Regions from separate parts of the Bacillus sp. NP247 genome, predicted to be linked through region 2. Evidence: riboswitches for the same ligand, from Rfam matches in the RefSeq annotation. Region 2 holds a riboswitch; each other region holds the start of a gene.
The links. Region 2 has a riboswitch for thiamine pyrophosphate ahead of thiM (hydroxyethylthiazole kinase). Riboswitches for the same ligand answer to the same signal wherever they lie in the genome.
Positions count from the first base shown of each region.

Region 1: another riboswitch for thiamine pyrophosphate. It lies ahead of tenA (thiaminase II); the one in region 2 lies ahead of thiM (hydroxyethylthiazole kinase).
Region 3: another riboswitch for thiamine pyrophosphate. It lies ahead of thiT (energy-coupled thiamine transporter ThiT); the one in region 2 lies ahead of thiM (hydroxyethylthiazole kinase).
Region 4: another riboswitch for thiamine pyrophosphate. It lies ahead of tenA (thiaminase II); the one in region 2 lies ahead of thiM (hydroxyethylthiazole kinase).

Region 1 covers NZ_CP076653.1:3,422,529-3,425,727, reverse strand. Annotated here, with positions in the region: gene KPL75_RS17890 (ABC transporter permease) at 1-296, opposite strand, end outside; gene KPL75_RS17885 (ABC transporter ATP-binding protein) at 296-1,045, opposite strand; gene tenA (thiaminase II) at 1,014-1,709, opposite strand; TPP riboswitch at 1,799-1,902, opposite strand; TPP riboswitch at 1,963-2,075, opposite strand; gene KPL75_RS17875 (SH3 domain-containing protein) at 2,335-3,199, shown strand, end outside.
Region 2 covers NZ_CP076653.1:3,090,624-3,093,822, forward strand. Annotated here, with positions in the region: gene topB (DNA topoisomerase III) at 1-1,208, opposite strand, end outside; TPP riboswitch at 1,438-1,550, shown strand; gene thiM (hydroxyethylthiazole kinase) at 1,623-2,429, shown strand; gene thiE (thiamine phosphate synthase) at 2,446-3,105, shown strand.
Region 3 covers NZ_CP076653.1:2,022,831-2,026,029, reverse strand. Annotated here, with positions in the region: gene KPL75_RS10715 (sensor histidine kinase) at 1-1,023, shown strand, start outside; gene thiT (energy-coupled thiamine transporter ThiT) at 1,248-1,907, opposite strand; TPP riboswitch at 1,993-2,094, opposite strand; gene KPL75_RS10705 (FeoA family protein) at 2,289-2,516, shown strand; gene feoB (ferrous iron transport protein B) at 2,513-3,199, shown strand, end outside.
Region 4 covers NZ_CP076653.1:17,358-20,556, reverse strand. Annotated here, with positions in the region: gene KPL75_RS00110 (MocR-like pyridoxine biosynthesis transcription factor PdxR) at 1-421, shown strand, start outside; gene ddlB (D-alanine--D-alanine ligase) at 426-1,340, shown strand; TPP riboswitch at 1,414-1,519, shown strand; gene tenA (thiaminase II) at 1,648-2,337, shown strand; gene KPL75_RS00095 (pPIWI_RE module domain-containing protein) at 2,668-3,199, shown strand, end outside.

The DNA.
Region 1 (3,199 bases), 330 kb from region 2:
TGTGAAGCTACTAATAACGGATAAAATGCTCTCTCCATCCATGTACTCGCATTCATTAACATTGCTAGCCCTACGCCCAGTACGATAGAAATAACAACGCCTATTAAAACGACGTACAACGTTGCAGGTAAATGAACCGTAAATAATATATCCTTTAGCACCCATATCTTCATTACAATTGCAGACGGTGATGGCAAAATGTACATCTCATCTACAATTCTTGCTCCTACTTCCCACAGAGCAAGTAAAATTCCACTTAATATGAGGGCAGGTAATAGCTCCTTCAAGCGATCCATCATACGAGCACCTGCCTTTGTAACATACTAAGAAGATCTTCTTTAAGCGCTAACACTTCAGGCTTATATAAATCTTTTCTTGTTCGGTTACGATCAAGCGGCACAATTCTCTCAGTTAAAGTTGCTATCGGTTGATTTTCTACAACCAAAATTCGATTAGAAAGAAACAGTGCTTCTTCAACATCATGAGTGATAAATAAAATTGTTTTTTCCCACTCTTTCCATTGTTCAAACAACCATTCTTGCAAAGATGCCTTCGTTAAAGCGTCCAATGCACTAAAAGGTTCATCTAACAATAATATCTCCCCGCCCGTTAATAAAGTTCGGATAAAAGATACGCGTTGCCTCATACCGCCAGATAAATCTTTCGGATATTTTTTCTCGTACCCTTGTAAACCAAATTTATGTAACAGTTCTTTCGCTTTTACTTGCGCTTCTTTCTTCTGCACTCCTTGGCACTCTAGCGGTAGGGCCGCATTCTCAATAATCGTTCTCCACGGCAAGAGCATATCTTTTTGGGGCATATACCCTACAGGATGACTCTTTGTTTCTGTCAGCTCTATCTGTCCAGCACTTGCCTCTTCTAAACCTGTAATAAGGCGAAATAAAGTACTTTTCCCGCAGCCACTCGGTCCGATAATACTTACAAACTCTTTATCTTGTATAGAAGCATTTAATTCATCGATGATTGGTTTTTCATCATAATGAAAGGAAACATTATGAAACTGTAGTATGTTCTTGCTCCTCAAAACCCCACATCTCCTTACGATAAGCCATATCCCAGAATAAATATTCAAATCGGCTGGAATATAAGAAAATCTCCTCTAATCGGTCTAGCTCTTTCTCTGACTTTCCAACTGCCATTTCATTTAATAAATCTATTAACCAAATACAAAGCTTACCGTATTCTTCAGAACTATATCCTTGAATCCACTCTCCAAAGAACTCATGATCTCTTGCTCCAAGAATATCATTTAAACGCTTTCCAATCTCCCAATAGCTCCACATACATGGAAGTAAAGCTGATATTAATTCTGCAAGTGTGCCATTTTGAGATACAGACATCATGTAATTTGTATAGGCTAAATTTTTAGCAGATGGTTTCGCAGATTCCATCTTTTGTGTAGAAATGCCAAGTCTTTTTGCATATTGTTTATGAATCGTCATTTCACCATTTAAAATCCCATCAATTTGCTCTGCAAATTTTGCCATAACTTGTGGATTCGTTGCCTTTACAACCCCAATTGCATATAGCTTTGCATAATCTAACAAATATAAATAATCTTGAATAATATAGTACTGGAATTTGTCTTTTTCCAACGTACCATCCCCCATACCTACTACAAACGGATGATTATGACTTTTCTCCCAAACAGGCTGCACCGTATCAAATAATCTTTCACAAAATTTCATTAATAATTCCCCTTCCTATATATCTATTTATCTCAATAAAAAAACCACTTCTGTATATAAGAAGTGGTTACAGCAAATAAAATTATAATTTATTCGTTGTTCCACTTCCCTTCGCTAGTATTATCTAGATCAGGTGTTGTAAGGGTTAAGGATTATTCCTCTCTCAGCACGAAAAGCACCCCTAGTGGTGTTAATATGAAATTTTCAAATAAAAAAGCCCCGTTTCTATACGCAAAGAAACGGGGACTCATTGTTAATGTCCGAATTGCTTCCCTACGCTAGCATAATCTAGATCAGGTAATAAAAAGGATCAACGGCTTACGGCCCTACTCTCAGCTGGCAACACCAGCCCTCCTAGCAAACTATAAAATTATCACTGTCAGTATAACACCGCCATAAGACATCATCAACTGTTTTAATTTTCTTAATTGCGAATTAAATCTTAATGTGTTAAACAAATATAAATGCGACCCCACAAATGATATATACAATATTTATATACGAATCTCTCTTCTAACATTATTTTTATTGATTTCATATTACATTTATGTGAATACGACCAATATATTATATCTTTATACTATAATAAAATTACAACTATACAACTAGAGGAGGTCTTTATTACATGAATATGAAAGCTACAGCTTTAACAGCAACTACTATCGCAATTGCTTCTTTACTTCCTTCTATGGGAGAATCCGATATACAAACAGCGTCTGCTAAGCAACTATCTACAGTAAAAACTGGATATGTAAAAATTGACAACGTTGCACTGCATCAAAATAACCATGCAGACAGTGCAATAATTGATAACATTCGATTTAATAGCCCAGTTACTATTCTTGAGACAACTCAAGATTGGTATAAAGTATCTGTTAACAACAAAACAGGCTATATGAAAAAAGATGCAATTCTATTCAAAAAAAATGTTCAACCAAAGAATCAATATATCGTAAATGCAAACGCATTAAACGTTCGTTCTGAACCTAATACAGAGTCTTCTATTCTAGATATATTACCAAATGGTCAATTCATTACCATTCAAGGTGAACAAGGGGATTGGTACAAAATATTACATAACGGTCAAATTGGATACGTACAAAAAACATTTGTATCTAATGGATCCACACCTCTAGTAAAAGGTGTAACTGTACAAGGTTCTCCTTCCTATACTGTTGCAACACCAAAATTAAATGTACGTAGCAACGCTAGTACAAGTAGCACTCTACTTGGCTCATTACAAAATGGTACACAAGTACAAGTAGTAGAAACGGTAGGTACTTGGTATAAAATTCGTTTTGGCACAGGATACGGATATGTAGCGAAACACTATGTAGCGCAAAATCAAAATCAAGCACAAGCTAAAACAGCTCAACCTGCATCAATTCCAGCAGTTTTCAAATTCCCTACTCAAGGGAAAATCAGCTCCACTTTTGATATGCGCTGGGAGCAAATGCATTATGGTATAGATATAGCAGCACAAGGAAATG
Region 2 (3,199 bases):
AAGACCGGGAATAAAACAGCTAAGAAACGTTTTACAACTAAGTCATAAATTTTACGCTCTTTATCTGTGAAAGCTGAGAAGTTTACATAGCTCTCTGTTGGAATAATTGCGTGATGATCACTTACTTTACTATCATCAACAAATGATTTATTAGATTTTACAGGTTTCTGCAATACTTTATGTGCTAAAGGACGGTATTCTCCAACTCCGCAAGCCTTCAGACGCTCTGGAAGTGTTCCGACAATATCAGATGAAATATAGCGTGAATCTGTACGAGGGTACGTTAAAACTTTATGCTGTTCATATAATTTTTGCATAATGTTTAATGTTTCTTTCGCAGAGTAACCAAATATTTTATTCGCATCACGTTGTAGCTCAGTTAAATCGTAAAGACCAGGAGCGAACGATTTCTTTTGTTTTTTATCAATGTCTACAACAGTAGCATTTTGCTTACTAATTTTGTTCACGATTGCATCAGTTTTTTCTTTATTAAAGCTACGGCTATTTCCTTTTGTATCTTGCCAAGTTAGCTTTAATCTCTCAGCTGTTTGAGCTTCGATACCATAGAAAGTTTGAGCTTTGAAATGTTTGATTTCATCTTCACGGCTTGCAATCATGGCTACAGTAGGTGTTTGAACACGACCACAATTTAGTTGGGCATTAAAGCGAGTAGTTAATGCTCGAGTCGCATTAAGCCCGATATACCAGTCAGCCTCTGAACGTGCGACAGCCGAAGCATATAGATTTTCATATGCTTTTCCTGGTTTTAAATTTGCGAAGCCATCTTTAATTGCTTTATCGGTAACAGATGAAATCCATAGACGTTTAATCGGTTTCTGCATTTTAACTTTATCGATAATCCAGCGTGCGACCAACTCTCCCTCACGACCGGCGTCAGTAGCTATAATGATTTCATTTACATCTTTTCTAATAAGCTGACTTTTCACAGCGTTAAACTGTTTCCCTGTTTGTTTAATAACTGTTAGTTTTAAACGCTCAGGTAGCATTGGTAAATCTTCTAAATCCCACTTTTTATATTTCACATCATAGCTTTCTGGATCAGCTAATGTAACGAGATGGCCTAAAGCCCAAGTAACAATATATTTACTACCTTCAAGATAGCCGTTTCCTTTTTTATCACATTTCAGTACACGTGCGATATCACGTGCAACAGAAGGTTTTTCAGCAATTACAATACTTTTTGCCATATTTAAAAACATCCTTTCAAATTTCCATACGTTAAATATAGCATACATCTTTGTTCTATTCAGTTTTGCTGACGGTTTGAGTTATTTGTGATGAAATATACGTGTGAGAGTTTTACTTATATAAAGGCAAAGAATGGTTGAACCAGGAGAGTTATGATCTCTATTATTCTATAATGAGGAAAGAACTTGTTATTTTACTAGAATAAGAGTAGACTTTGAAGTAGATGAATAATAAACACATGGGAGTTTGTGGATGCAAACTGAGAGTATGACTACTAGTCCGTCATTGACCATTTGAACCTGTTGGATAATGCCAGCGTAGGGAGAGTGTAAAAGCACATGTTCAGGCACTTTGCGTACGCGCAAAGTGCCTTTTTGTGTATCTCCCATCACTATAGTTAGGAGATGAAAAGAATGAATATGAAAGAAATTAGTAAAGTAGCGGATTTGGTAAGAGAGTCTAATCCGCTCGTTCATAATATTACAAATGTTGTTGTAACAAATTTTACAGCAAACGGTTTATTAGCATTAGGGGCATCGCCTGTAATGGCGTATGCAAAAGAAGAAGTAGCAGAAATGGCTAGCATTGCTGGAGCTCTTGTATTAAATATGGGTACACTTCGTTCTGAAGAGGTAGAAGCGATGTTACTTGCTGGAAAATCGGCAAATACAAATGGTGTACCAGTATTATTTGATCCGGTTGGGGCAGGGGCAACTTCTTATCGAACAGAAGTTGCGAGACATATTCCAGCTGAAATCGATTTAGCAGTTATCCGCGGAAATGCAGCTGAAATTGCTAATGTTATTAATGAAAAATGGGAAATTAAAGGTGTAGACGCTGGTACTGGAAATGGTAATGTTGTAAATATTGCAAAACAGGCAGCGGATGAATTAAATACAGTTGCGGTAATTACTGGAGAAGAAGACGTTGTTACAGACGGAGAGCGAACTATTCTTATTCGAAATGGCCATCCTATTTTAACGAAAGTTACTGGAACAGGTTGTTTACTAACTTCTGTAATAGGAGCATTTGTAGCAGTAGAAAAGGATTATGTAAAGGCAACAGTGGCTGCATTAATATTCTATGGAGTAGCAGCAGAAATAGCGGCTTCGAAAACAGTAAAGAATGGACCAGGAAGTTTCCAAATTGAATTTTTAAATCAGTTAGCGAATACAACTTCAGATGATATTAAGAAGTATGGAAAGATTGAGGTTATATAGTAAGGAGGGGAACTAGATGTCGCGTATTACAAAGGCTGAAATGTCTAGATTATTATCGGTATATTTTATTATGGGAAGTAACAATTGTACGAAGGAGCCACTACAAGTATTGAGAGATGCACTTGAAGGCGGTATAACAATTTTTCAATTTCGTGAAAAGGGAGAAGGGGCTTTAACGGGAGAGAAACGTATTGATTTTGCGAAAGAACTACAAGCGCTTTGCAAGGAGTACGGTGTACCATTCATCGTAAATGATGATGTGGAACTAGCCCTCGAGTTAGATGCAGATGGTGTTCATGTTGGACAAGATGATGAAGGAATTATATCTGTTCGTGAAAAGATGGGAGATAAAATTATTGGTGTATCTGCCCATACAATTGAAGAAGCACGCTGGGCAATTGAAAACGGAGCTGATTATTTAGGTGTTGGCCCTATTTTCCCAACGAGTACGAAAAAAGATACGAAAGCAGTTCAAGGAACGAAAGGTTTAACCCACTTTAGAGAACAAGGAATTATGATGCCGATTGTTGGTATCGGTGGGATTACGATTGAAAATACCGCTTCGGTTATAGAAGCCGGTGCGGATGGTGTCTCTGTTATTTCTGCGATTAGTTTAGCGGAATCTGCTTATGAAAGTACGAGGGAATTATCTGAAGAAGTAAATAAAAGTTTGTAGAAAAAGGCCATGTAATATTTTAAATGCTACATGGAGGAATAGACTGCCAAAAAAGTTTAAACAAACGTTTGATTAAAAAAGCACAAACCTTTTT
Region 3 (3,199 bases), 1.1 Mb from region 2:
AAACCAATAAAAGAAAAAGACGGATCAGTAGCATATATATATGCGATGGCTTCTTTACAACCAGTAGATGAGGCTGTACAAATGGTACAAGATTATTACATATACATCATTGCATTTGTAGTCGTTCTTATTTTTCTAGCTTCGTTCTATTATTCAAAACAAATTGCAAAACCGTTACTAAAAATAAATGATACAACGAAAAAAATAGCTCATTTAGACTTTACAGAAAAAATCCCGATTACTTCAAAAGATGAAATTGGTGATTTATCGCAAAATATTAATACACTATCTAATAAACTACATTCACATATTGGACAGCTAGAACAAGATATTGAAAAGGAAAGAAAGTTAGAAAAGACGCGGAAAGAATTCATTTCTGGTGTTTCACATGAATTAAAAACACCGTTAAGTATTATGAAAAGCTGTATTTCTATTTTAAAAGATGGGGTAGCTGAACATAAAAAAGACTACTATTTTCAAGCAATGGAACGAGAAGTAGACAAAATGGATACGTTAATTTTGGATATGCTTGAATTAGCTAAATTTGAATCTGGTACATATAAAATGAAAAAAGATTCATTTTATATTGATACAGCAATTGAAGATATATGCGAATACCTTTCTGTGGAGATAGAGAAAAAAGAACTTCGTGTTCATAAAAATATACGTTCATTTGAAGTGATTGCAAACCAAAGTCGGATTGAACAAGTTATCGTGAACTTCATTACGAATGCCATACGTTATACACCAAATAAAGAGGATATCATTATTTCTACAGTAGATGAGAAGGATCGTATAAAAGTGTGTATTGAAAATAAAGGTACTCACATTGAAGAAGAGCAATTAGATAAAATTTGGGATCGTTTTTATCGCGTGGATGCAGCGCGTCATCGTTCACAAGGTGGAACGGGGCTTGGGCTTGCCATTTCAAAGAATATTTTAGAACTACACGATGTTGAATATGGAGTAAAGAATACAGAAGATGGGGTGTTATTTTACTTCTACTTGCCGAAAAAAGCGTAGATCATACATGCTACGCTTTTTTTTAAGTTATTTTCATATTATCTTTACCTAATCTTTATTTTTAAGAGATATAATCTGGTTAGAAAAAGAGGTTATGTAAGGAGTAGATTAGCCGTGAATAGCAATTTACTAGGTGTGATGGTATTTATTTTTCTTTGTGCATTTATTGTATTTATTATTGATATTACTCATTGAGAATTTTGATATAAAAAAAGAGCGCTAAGTTAAGCGCCCTTTTTTTGTGAATTCATTTGATAAGCACTGATGCTTTTGAATAAGCGTGGTGAAGTTGTAAATAAAAGAATTAGTAATACAGTACATAGTATGAAAGAACCAATCATAGTACTACCGTTTACAATTAAGGAATATAAGGCAGCTGATTGTCCTTTAGGTGCATATTGACCAAAGAAAATAATACCAGCAATAAAGTGACAGAAATAGCGCGCAAAGCTGCCGACAAATGTGGCAAGGATAATGTAAACAAGTGCTTTTTTTCCTTTGTTTTGTTTAGGTTTATCTTTGCGACTACCCAAACTTGAATGCTCTGCATTATTGTTGTCTGAGGTAAGAGCTTTTTGAATTGGACGATGGAATAATCCAGCAAATCCAATGAATGCAAAAGCAACGAAGTACTCAATGAATGCTTGAATAGGTGTTAAAATGTAAGCATCTCCAACGACAATTTGTAATAATCCCCAAATTAAGCCTCCTAAGAAAGCCATTTTGAAGCCCCAGCGGTATGCGATAATAAAAATAGGAATCATAGCAAATGAAATGGAACCACCTGTTGGAAGTTTAAGTGATAGTGGTAAAATGTCGATAACCAAGGCGAAGGCTGCAAGAATTGCAGATTCGATCATCGCTTGTAAATTAGTGTTACGCATGTTGTCTCCCCCTAAATCCAAGTGACGCAAAAAAGAACATTATCATAGGAGGATACGAAATACGTAAATAAAAAAGAGGTATGTATTTCGGACGTTTGCACAATCCCTGCGATAGCATTAACTAACAGGTTCTAAGGGTCGGAACGAAGTGTTCCCTCTCAGCGGTAAGGCTCCCCCTGTGATAACGAGATTCTTTATTTGCTATTGTTTATTGTAAGTGAAATGGATGAGAATGGCAAATAAACTTTGTATGACAATTATTGAAATATAATTGTATTGAAATGTTAATAAATATGAAGCAAAAAGATATAGTCCAAGTGAAATAGAGTATGATATAATTTTTTTGAAAATAATTATCATTCTCTTCTGAGGGGGAAGGTTATGAGCTTAGTAGATATTAAAATTGGCGAGAAAGTGTTAGTAAAAAGTATTCAGTCGTTAGATCAGTTATTAAAGCGTAGACTGGCTGCTTTCGGTCTCGCGGAAGGAAGCGAACTTCGCCTGAAACAGAAAGCGATGTTTAAAGGTCCTTGTACATTGGAGTGTCGTGGACAATTAATTAGTATTCGTCATTGTGACGCGAAAATGATAAAGGTGGAATTAGCGTGAATAAGGTTGCTTTGCTAGGGAATCCGAATACAGGGAAAACATCATTATTTAATGCACTCACTGGTTCTTATGAATATGTAGGAAATTGGAGCGGTGTAACAGTAGAAAAGAAGGTTGGTAAATTAAAAGATAAGCAAGGAACACTAATTGATTTACCAGGCGTTTATGGTTTAAATCCAGTTTCACGTGATGAAGGTGTCGTTACAAACTTTCTACTAACAGACGAATTTCATCATATGTTAAATATAGTGGATTCTTCGCAATTTGAGCGAAATATGCATTTAACATTACAATTACTTGAATTTGGTAAGCCAGTTTCAATTGGTTTAAATATGATTGATGTGGCGAAGCAAAGAGGAATTGTTATTAATGTAAAACGATTATCAGAAATATTAGGTGTAACAGTCGTTCCTGTCGTTGCAAGAAGCGGAAAAGGCTGTGAAGAATTACTTGCTACTCTTCATGAAGAGAAACAAAAAGAGAAAAAGCCATTCATTATTTCATATGGTGTACAAATGGATGAAGGGATTGGAGAGGTAATCGCTCTTTTAGAGAAAGCGAATTATGAGCATCCAAGATGGTTAGCCTTACAATTTTTAAGCAATAACGAAGTAGTAGAAAAAGAAATGAAAGCATTACCAATTTATAAGGAACTTATAGCCATTCGATCTCGTTTAGATGGA
Region 4 (3,199 bases), 2.2 Mb from region 2:
TCATTATTTAGAAAGTGTTAAAAGAGCAAGAACCATTCACACATCTACGCTAGATCAAGCTGTTCTGTTTCAATATTTACATGAAGGATATTTTGAAAAATATTTAAAAAAGGCAAGATCTGTTTATAAGAAAAAATATGAGTTAGCTGTTGGGGCTTGCAATCAGTACATTCCGTTTAAAAGGATGACTGGAGATGGTGGACTTCATTTGTTTATAGAGTTGGAAGAAAAAATTCACGCCCGCACACTTTTACAAAAGTGTTATGAGAAAGGCGTAACGTTTTCTCCTGGAGATGTTTTTTATTCTGATGGAGAGGGAGCGAATACATTCCGATTAGGATTTTCACGTTTGAAGGAAAAAGAAATAGTTAGCGGGATTCAAATAATTGGTGAAACTTTAAAAAATGAAATTTGGAGTTGAGAAAATGAGAATTGGCGTTATTATGGGAGGAGTATCCTCTGAAAAACAAGTATCAATTATGACTGGGAATGAAATGATTGCACATTTAGATGAAAATAAGTATGAAATCGTTCCAATTACGTTAAATGAAAAAATGGATTTAATTGAAAAAGCGAAAGACATTGATTTTGCATTGCTAGCATTACACGGAAAATACGGAGAAGATGGTACGGTTCAAGGGACGCTTGAGAGTTTAGGTATTCCATATAGCGGCAGCAATATGTTATCTAGCGGTATATGTATGGATAAAAATATTTCGAAAAAGATTTTACGTTATGAAGGAGTAGAAACACCAGATTGGATTGAACTTACAAAAATGGAGGATCTAAAACTTGATGATTTAGATAAGTTAGGATTTCCATTAGTGGTAAAACCAAACTCTGGCGGCTCGAGTGTTGGCGTAAAGATTGTCAATAATAAAAATGAATTGATCTCAATGCTGGAAACTGTATTTGAATGGGATTCTGAAGTGGTAATTGAAAAGTATATAAAAGGTGACGAGATTACATGTTCAATTTTTGATGGTAAACAGTTACCTGTCGTTTCAATTCGACATGCAGCTGAGTTTTTCGACTACAATGCAAAATACGATGATGTTAGTACAATTGAAGAAGTTATTGAACTTCCAGCTGAAATACAGGAACGTGTAAATAAAGCGTCATTAGCTTGTTATAAAGCATTAAAATGTAGTGTTTATGCAAGGGTAGATATGATGGTGAAGGACGGAATTCCATATGTAATGGAGGTTAATACATTACCAGGGATGACACAATCAAGTTTACTGCCAAAAAGTGCAGATGCTGCGGGGATTAATTATAGTAAACTATTAGATATGATAATTGAAACTTCATTAAAAGTAAGGAAAGAAGAAGGTTTTTAAGATAAGTGTACAATTAAAAATTTTGATAGTTCCACGAAGTATGCTATGATAATTACAATACGACAACTAAATATTTATCCACTAGGGGGGCCTTTTGTAGGCTGAGATCAAATGTAATTTTGAGACTCTTAGTACCTGATCTGGTTAATACCAGCGTAGGGAAGTGGGAAGACGATTATATTTAAAGAATACATTAATATTGTCTATTTCACTTTCTTTACGCCTGTAAAGAAAGTTTTTTTTTGTTTTACGGGTTTAATAACTGTGGATAAATACGTATATTTTATACATTATTGGAGGAATTTAAATGACTTTTTCACAAACATTACGTAAAGAAGTAGATTCTATTTGGGAAGCAAGTTTTCATCATCCTTTTGTAAAAAAACTTGGTGAAGGTACGTTAGATTTGGCAAGTTTTCGTTATTACGTACTTCAAGATTCATATTATTTAAGTCATTTTGCTAGAGTACAAACTTTAGGAGCTGCAAAGGCTCTTGAATTAGAAACGACAGCTCGCATGGCGCACCATGCTCAAAATACATATGAAGCAGAATTATCATTACATGAGAATTTCGCAAAGAAATTAGGAATTACGAAAGAAGAAAAAGATAATTTTATCCCTGCACCAACTGCATATGCGTATACTTCACATATGTATCGTGCTGCGTATGAAGGTCATTTAGGGGATATTATTGCAGCTATTTTACCTTGCTATTGGCTATATTATGAAATTGGTGAACGTTTAAAAGAGTGTCAGCCAGAAGAGCCAATTTATAAAGAGTGGATTTCTGCTTATGGATCTGATTGGTTCCGTACTTTAGTTGAAGAGCAAATTACACGATTAGATGCTATCGCTGAACAAGTGACAGAGTCTGATCGGAAGCGTATGAAACAGCATTTCATTATTAGTAGTCAATATGAATATTCATTTTGGGAAATGGCTTATACTTTAGAAAAATGGCCAGTGAATACAGACGTAAAAAATGTAATTGGATAAGAGTATATAAAAGGTATCGCTATATCAAGAGGTGATACCTTTTATTATATTTAGTTTCTGTAATTTTTTTGTAAATCATAGATAAAAAAATTAATAATGTATTATAATGATTTTGTAATATACAGAGTAACATAAGGAGGTAATTATATGTTAATAGTAACTTTTTATTAATTAGATTTTAATAATATATTATTAAAATATTCAAATTCAATCTAGTTATTTCCGTCAATGTGCTTGGTTTAAATTTGATTCGTTTATGCTTTAAAAAATTAGTATCTTTTCTAGTATTATTCATAATCAATATAAATTAAGAGAGGAAGTATTAATAATATGGAAAAATTACGGTTATTAGCATTTAAAAATATAGTAGAACCCCTCTATAATGAGAAAGTATCGTATATTTATTTTCCTATTGAATGGCTTGAGATTGTAGAGATACATTATAGAACATTTTTATTAACGAGCAAATTAAAACTTTTAAATGAAAGATTGTATGAAATGTTTTCTGATATATTATTCATTCAGCATAATCCATATATATTAAGGGAAGATACGCCCTGGATTGTAGCAAAAGAACCAATGAAACAAGAACAGTTAGACTATATTTTCCAAAGCTGGTATGAGGTTATTCATGATTGGAAACCGAATAAATTAATAGATCCACCACATTTAGAATGGCAGTATGACTTAATTAGTAATTTACCAGTATTACATGATAAAAAAACGTTTTCTAAATGGGTACCAGCTTTAATTACTCATATTTTTTGCGAAAAGCCTTTACGTATGGAAAATAAGAATGAAGAAGAAATATATTTTTCGCCACTGCGATCACAATATGTTTCTGAAGCGATGTCTGAGCCAA